Linked DNA regions of Kineosporia succinea. The protein of the gene in region 2 interacts with the protein of the main gene of each other region in a pairwise test. Links are inferred from orthologs where the notes say so. Each region holds a gene or a part of one and is shown on either strand. Other genes may lie near its edges. The genes, in order: eno and rpe.

Region 1 (3,235 bases), 1.5 Mb from region 2 along the record:
CGAGAGCGACCTGCAGGCGATCGAGGAGGAGATCGCCGAGCTGGCCGGGCGCATCAGTGGCCGCCCGATGTCGGAGACCCTGGTGCGCGAGGTGCTCGACGAGGCCGCCGCGTCCGCCCCGGTGACCGATGCCACCGTGCGCCCGCTCTGCGAGGAGGCCCTGGTCCTGCTGGCCGACCGGGTGCGCGAACTCGACCTGGTCACCGTTCCGCCCACCCCGGTGCGGGTGATCGGGATGCCGCCGTCGCGGGCCGGGATCTCGGTGGCCTACTGCGACCCGCCCGGCCCGCTCGAGCCGGGGGCCGCGCAGGGGCTCCTGCCCACCTTCTTCGCGGTGGCCACGGAACTCGGCGACGAAGACCTGCGCCGTGAGTACAACGGCCACATGCTGCGCAACCTCGCGGTGCACGAAGGGTTTCCGGGGCACGCGCTGCAGCTGGCGCACGGCAACCGTTACCGCGGCTCGACGCCGGTGCGCAGCGCGATCCGCAGCGGCACGTTCATCGAGGGCTGGGCGGTGTACGCCGAGGAGCTGATGGCGTCGTTCGGGCTCGGCGCGGGCCGGGCCGAGGACGATGTCTGGCTGCGCCTGATGACCCTGAAGATGGCCCTGCGCAGTGCGATCAACGCGGTGCTGGACGTGCGGGTGCACGCCCACGGGATGACCCGCGACGAGGCGATGCGGCTGATGACGGCCCGGGGGCACCAGGAAGAGGGCGAGGCCGCGGGCAAGTGGCGCCGGGCGCTGCTCACCTCGACCCAGCTGTCCACCTACTACGTCGGGCACCGCGAGATCCGCGATCTGGCCGGGCGGGTGCACGCCGAGAACCCGGAGTGGTCGAAACGGCAGGTGCACGACGAACTGCTGGCCCACGGGGCCCCGCCGCCGCGTCACCTGCGTGCCCTGCTCGGCCTCGAGTGAGCATTCGCAGGACCTTTGGCCCCCGGACACCTGCCCCCAGGTGAGGGGAGGGCGTCAGGCCTGACGATAAGGTCGGTAACGCAGTTCTTCCACAGTCGTAACGGTCGGCTATTCGGTCTGACGAGCAGGAGCGCGAAACATGGCAACCATCGAGGCCGTCGGAGCCCGGGAAATCCTGGACTCGCGGGGCAACCCCACCGTCGAGGTCGAGGTGGCGCTGGACGACGGCACCATCGCGCGGGCCGCGGTTCCGTCCGGCGCCTCCACGGGCGCCTTCGAGGCGGTCGAGCGCCGTGACGGTGACAAGAAGCGCTACCTGGGCAAGGGCGTCGAGAACGCGGTCAACGCCGTGCTCGACCAGATCCAGCCCGCGCTGCTCGGCTTCGAGGCCAGCGACCAGCGCATGGTCGACCAGGCGATGCTCGACCTGGACGGCACCGACAACAAGGCCAACCTGGGTGCGAACGCCATCCTCGGCGCCTCTCTCGCCGTGGCCAAGGCCGCGGCCGAGTCGGCCGAGCTGCCGCTGTTCCGCTACCTCGGTGGCCCGAACGCCCACATCCTCCCGGTGCCGATGATGAACATCGTCAACGGTGGCGCCCACGCCGACAGCGGCGTGGACGTGCAGGAGTTCATGATCGCCCCGTTCGGCGCGCCCTCCTTCAAGGAGGCCCTGCGCATGGGCGCCGAGGTCTACCACTCGCTCAAGTCGGTGCTGAAGGCCCAGGGCCTCTCGACCGGTCTGGGTGACGAGGGTGGCTTCGCCCCGAGCGTCGCCGGCACCAAGGAGGCCCTGGAGCTCATCGCCACGGCCATCGACAAGGCCGGCTACGTGCTGGGCACCGACCTGGGCCTGGCGCTCGACGTCGCCGCCACCGAGTTCCACAGCGAGGGCGTGTACTCGTTCGAGGGCGCCAAGCGCTCCTCGGCCGAGATGATCGAGTTCTACACCAGCCTGGTCAACGACTACCCGCTGGTCTCCATCGAGGACCCGCTGGACGAGAGCGACTGGCAGGGCTGGACCGACCTCACCACCGCGGTCGGCTCCAAGGTGCAGATCGTCGGCGACGACCTGTTCGTCACCAACCCGGCGCGTCTGCAGCAGGGCATCGAGACCGGCGCCGCGAACGCGCTGCTGGTCAAGGTCAACCAGATCGGCACCCTGACCGAGACGTTCGACGCCGTGGCCCTGGCCCACCGCAGCGGCTACCGCGCCATGATGAGCCACCGCTCGGGCGAGACCGAGGACACCACGATCGCCGACCTGGCCGTCGCGGTCGACTGCGGTCAGATCAAGACCGGTGCCCCGGCCCGTTCCGACCGGGTGGCGAAGTACAACCAGCTGCTGCGCATCGAGGAAGAGCTCGACGACGCCGCGGTGTACGCCGGCGCCGGCGCGTTCCCCCGGTTCAACCACCGATGAGCCCTCGCCGTCCGCCCGCACCCGGCTCCGGTGGGATCCCCGATCCCGCCGGAGGGCCACGTGCCCCCCGGGCGCGGGCGGGCGGCTCCGGTGCGTCAGCCGGTTCGGCCCGGCAGCCCGGTTCGCCCCGGCAGCCCGGTTCGCCCCGGCAGCCCGGTTCGGCCCGGCAGCCGGGTTCGGCCGGGTCGCCGGGTTCGGCCCGTAAGGCTGCTGCTCCCCGCGCGGGACAGCCGCTGAAGGCCTCTTCGAAGAAGCCGGTGAAGAAGCCCGCGACGACCGCCGAGAAGGTCGTTGCGGCCAAGAAGAGGCAGGCCGCGGCCGTCCGCGCCCTGCACACCCCGCCGAAGAAGCGCGCGGTCGCCCGCACCACCGCCTCCCGCTCCGGCGGGCTGCGGCCCACGAGCACCCGCCCGGGTTCGGCCCGGCCGCGGTCGGGCTCGACCGGCCGTGGCTCCCGCGGCCGCGGGTTCGCCCTCGGAACCGGCCGCCCGATCTGGGTTCTCGGTGCCGTGATGGCGGCCCTCGCGCTGCTCACCCTGCCCTACTTCCAGAAGTGGCTGGTGCAGCGCGCGGAGATCGAGTCGATGCGTTCCGAGGTCACCCAGGCCCAGAACGACGTCGAGTCCCTGAAGAAGCAGCAGGAACGCTGGAAGGACGACGACTACGTGCGAGCCCAGGCCCGGGCCCGGCTGGACTACGTGATGCCCGGTGAGATCGGTTACGCGGTCCCCGGTGCCACGCCCACGCCGCAGGCCGACCCGAGCAGCACCGGCGCCGCCGACGTGCCCGCGGGCAACCAGTCCTGGTTCTCCAGCGTCTGGGTGTCCGCCCAGGCCGCCGGTTCCCAGGGTGAGGCCCAGGCCACCACCGAGGTGCCGTGAGCGCCGCCG
Region 2 (3,236 bases):
CGTACATCGGCGCGCACAGCACACCGGAGGTGTGCCGGATGGTCCAGCCCACCCACTCCGGCGAGGCGTGCACCGCGGAGAGGATGACGTCGCCCTCGTTCTCACGGTCGGCGTCGTCCACCACCAGCACCGGCAGGCCCGAACGCAGTGCCTCGACCGCCTTCTCCACCGGGTCGAGCGCGATGTCGGGGTACGTCACGTCGTCGTGCACCTGCAGGTCGCCGCTCATCGCGGGGCCACCGTCTCTTCCGTGATCGCGGGAGCGGCTGCGAGCCGCTCCACGTACTTGGCCAGCACGTCCACCTCGATGTTCACCGGGTCGCCGACCGCGCGGTGCCCGAGGGTGGTGCGGGCGAGGGTCTCAGGGATGAGGGAGACGGTGACGACGGTCGGGCCGTCGGTGAGCTCGGCGACGGTCAGGGAGACGCCGTCGAGGGTGATCGAGCCCTTCGCGACCACGTAACGGGCCAGTTCGGCGGGCACCTCGACACGCACGAGCTCCCAGTGGTCGCCGGGGACGCGCTCGACGACGGTGCCGGTGCCGTCGACGTGGCCCTGCACGACGTGACCACCGAACCGGCCGTCGGCCTGCAACGGGCGCTCCAGGTTGACGGGGGCGCCGGGTGTGGCGGTGCGCAGCGAGGTCCGCCGGAGCGTCTCGGCCATGACGTCGGCCGTGAAGGTGTCACCGGTCTGCTCGACCACGGTCAGACAGACGCCGTTGACGGCGATCGAGGCGCCCTTGACGGCGTCGGAGGTGACGAGGGGCCCGCGAACGGTCACCCGGGCGGAGTCCGCCCCGGGCACCAGTTCGACGACCTGGCCCAGCTCTTCGACGATTCCGGTGAACATCTGTGATCCTCCCTGGCCACGCGCGTCACGCGGGCTCCGGGGGATCACGACGGGAGACCTCACGGGCCCGAAGGGCCTCGCGAGCGTCGTGTTTCGGCGTCACGGACAGAGAGTTCTCCTCCGCGAACACCGCGTGCTGCCTCCCATCCGGACTTTAACCGTCGGTCCTGGAGTTCCACCAGGTCAACCGCACCGGCCCGAAGGCCTGTGCGGGTCGCGGACTGTCACCGCCGGCTCGGAATTTCACCGACCCCGGAGCACGCACTGCTCTTTTCGTCCGGCCTCCCGCGTCGCGGGCTGCCGAACTGGCCAACAGTGTGCCATTCACATCTGTTCCCGGGAACGGCAGGGCGGGAGTTCACTGCAAATGGGGGACGCCGAACTCCCCTTTAGCGGGACGAAGCGGTCGCGTTCAGCAGGCCTGGGCGGCCAGCTCGCGCAGTTCGGCGATGCTCGCGGCCGCGTCCTGCGCACCGTAGACGGCGGAACCGGCCACGAACACGTCGGCCCCGGCCTCGGCGCAGCGCTCGATGGTCTTCACCGAAACCCCGCCGTCGACCTGGATCCACACGTCCAGCCCGGAGTCCTTCACGGCCTGACGGGTGCGGCGGATCTTCGGGAGCATCGACTCCAGGAACGACTGGCCGCCGAAGCCCGGCTCCACGGTCATGATCAGCAGCATGTCGATCTCGGGCAGCAGCTCGAGGTAGGGCTCGACCGCGGTGGTGGGCTTCAGGGCCAGACCGGCGCGGGCGTCCTGCTTGCGCAGCTCACGGGCCAGGCGGATCGGCGCGGCGGCGGCCTCGGCGTGGAAGGTGACGCTCTTCGCGCCCGCCTCGGCGAAGGCCGGGGCCCAGCGGTCCGGGTCCTCGATCATCAGGTGGCAGTCCACCGGCACCGGCGACACCTTGAGGATCGACTCGACGACCGGCAGGCCGAGCGTGAGGTTCGGGACGAAGTGGTTGTCCATCACGTCGACGTGCGCCCAGTCGGCGCTCGAGATGCGCTCGAGTTCGTGGCCGATCCGGGAGAAGTCGGAGTTCAGGATGCTGGGAGAGATCTGGATGCCCACGTCGCAGAGCCTAGTGCGGACCTGGGGCGCCCCGCGGCCGGCGGGTCTTGACCTCAAGTGAGGTTCATCTCCGAGGATCGGCTCATGACGACTCGCCCCGAGACCGGCCACGACGAGCTGACGCCGCCGATCCTGGCCTACCTCGCCACCCAGACCCTGGGCCGCCTGGCCACCGTCGACCCGAGGAACGCGCCGCAGAACAGCCCGGTGGGATTCACCCACAACGCCGAGCTGGGCACGATCGACATCCGGGGCTGGAACCTCGGTGAGTCCCGCAAGTTCCGCAACGTCGAGAAGAACCCGGCGGTCTCGTTCGTCGTCGACGACATCGCCTCGGTGAAGCCGTGGCGGGTGCGGATGGTCGAGATCCGGGGCACCGCCGAGGCCCTGCGCGGGGTGACGCTGGACGACGGCACCACGGGTGAGCTCATCCGGATCCACCCGCGGCGCATCATCAGCTTCGGCCTGGACGGCGAGGTACCACCACGCTGATCCGGGTCAGTCCGGTCAGTCCGGCGCGGACCCGCCCGGGCGCACCGCGATCGCCTCGATCTCGATCAGCCAGTCCGGCTGGGCCAGCGAGACCACCTGCGCGATCGTGTCCGCCGGGTACGGCCGGGAGAAGAACTCCCGGCGCAGGGCGACCACGTCGTCCATCGGCGGCGGCACCGTGACCAGGATCGTCACCTTGGCCACGTGGTCGAGGCCGGTGCCGGCAGCCGTCAGCACCCGCTCGAGGTTGCGGAAGGCCTGACGCGCCTGGCCGGCGAAGTCACCGGCCACGGTGAGGCCGTTCGCGTCGACCCCGACCTGCCCCGACACGAAGACCAGGTCGCCCACGCCCACCGCCTGGGAGATGGACGTGGGGTCGTACACGTCGGGGCCGGTGACGACCCGGCGCACCGGGCCCCCGGTCGTGCCGTCCGTCATGCGTTGCGGCCCGTCATGCGTTGCGCCGCAGCAGCGACAGGAACATCGAGTCGGTGCCGTGCAGGTGGGTCCACAGCTGCACGGACGGCCCGTCGCCCAGCACCAGGTCGTCGGAGCCGGGCAGACGTCGCGAGCCGATCAGGTCGCGCAGCACCGCCGGGGTGTCGAGGCGCTCCACATCGTCGCGGCCGCGCAGCACGTCGTCGACCACCAGGCGGGTCTCGGCCGGGTGCGGTGAGCAGGTGGCGTAGGCGACCACACCGCCGGGCCGCACCGCCGCGAGCGCCGACTCCAGCAGGGCCCGCTGCAGCGGGGCCAGCGAGGTCAGGTCGGAAGGGCTGCGCCGCCAGCGCGACTCCGGGCGGCGCCGCAGCGCGCCCAG

What was found.
Region 1: the proteins of rpe (region 2) and eno interact in binary tests that used the Escherichia coli proteins (3 or more experiments, as listed by UniProt). The link is inferred for Kineosporia succinea from one-to-one orthologs.

What each region holds. Positions count from the first base shown.
Region 1 is NZ_JAUSQZ010000001.1:1,508,330-1,511,564, reverse strand. What follows is about bases 280-3,203. They hold eno (phosphopyruvate hydratase), read left to right. Parts: upstream 280-1,061; coding sequence 1,062-2,345; downstream 2,346-3,203. Other genes in these bases: J2S57_RS06745 (FtsB family cell division protein), read left to right, coding at 2,603-3,203; J2S57_RS06755 (DUF885 domain-containing protein), read left to right, coding at 280-922. Also shown: more of J2S57_RS06755, read left to right, coding at 1-279; more of J2S57_RS06745, read left to right, coding at 3,204-3,226. UniProt on the Escherichia coli protein: Catalyzes the reversible conversion of 2-phosphoglycerate (2-PG) into phosphoenolpyruvate (PEP). It is essential for the degradation of carbohydrates via glycolysis.
Region 2 is NZ_JAUSQZ010000001.1:11,632-14,867, forward strand. The notes cover bases 95-3,019. They hold rpe (ribulose-phosphate 3-epimerase), read right to left. Parts: upstream 1,925-3,019; coding sequence 1,265-1,924; downstream 95-1,264. Other genes in these bases: J2S57_RS00070 (bifunctional 3,4-dihydroxy-2-butanone-4-phosphate synthase/GTP cyclohydrolase II), read right to left, coding at 95-229; J2S57_RS00075 (riboflavin synthase), read right to left, coding at 226-852; J2S57_RS00085 (PPOX class F420-dependent oxidoreductase), read left to right, coding at 2,009-2,416; J2S57_RS00090 (RidA family protein), read right to left, coding at 2,432-2,854; J2S57_RS00095 (RsmB/NOP family class I SAM-dependent RNA methyltransferase), read right to left, coding at 2,868-3,019. Also shown: more of J2S57_RS00070, read right to left, coding at 1-94; more of J2S57_RS00095, read right to left, coding at 3,020-3,236. UniProt on the Escherichia coli protein: Catalyzes the reversible epimerization of D-ribulose 5-phosphate to D-xylulose 5-phosphate.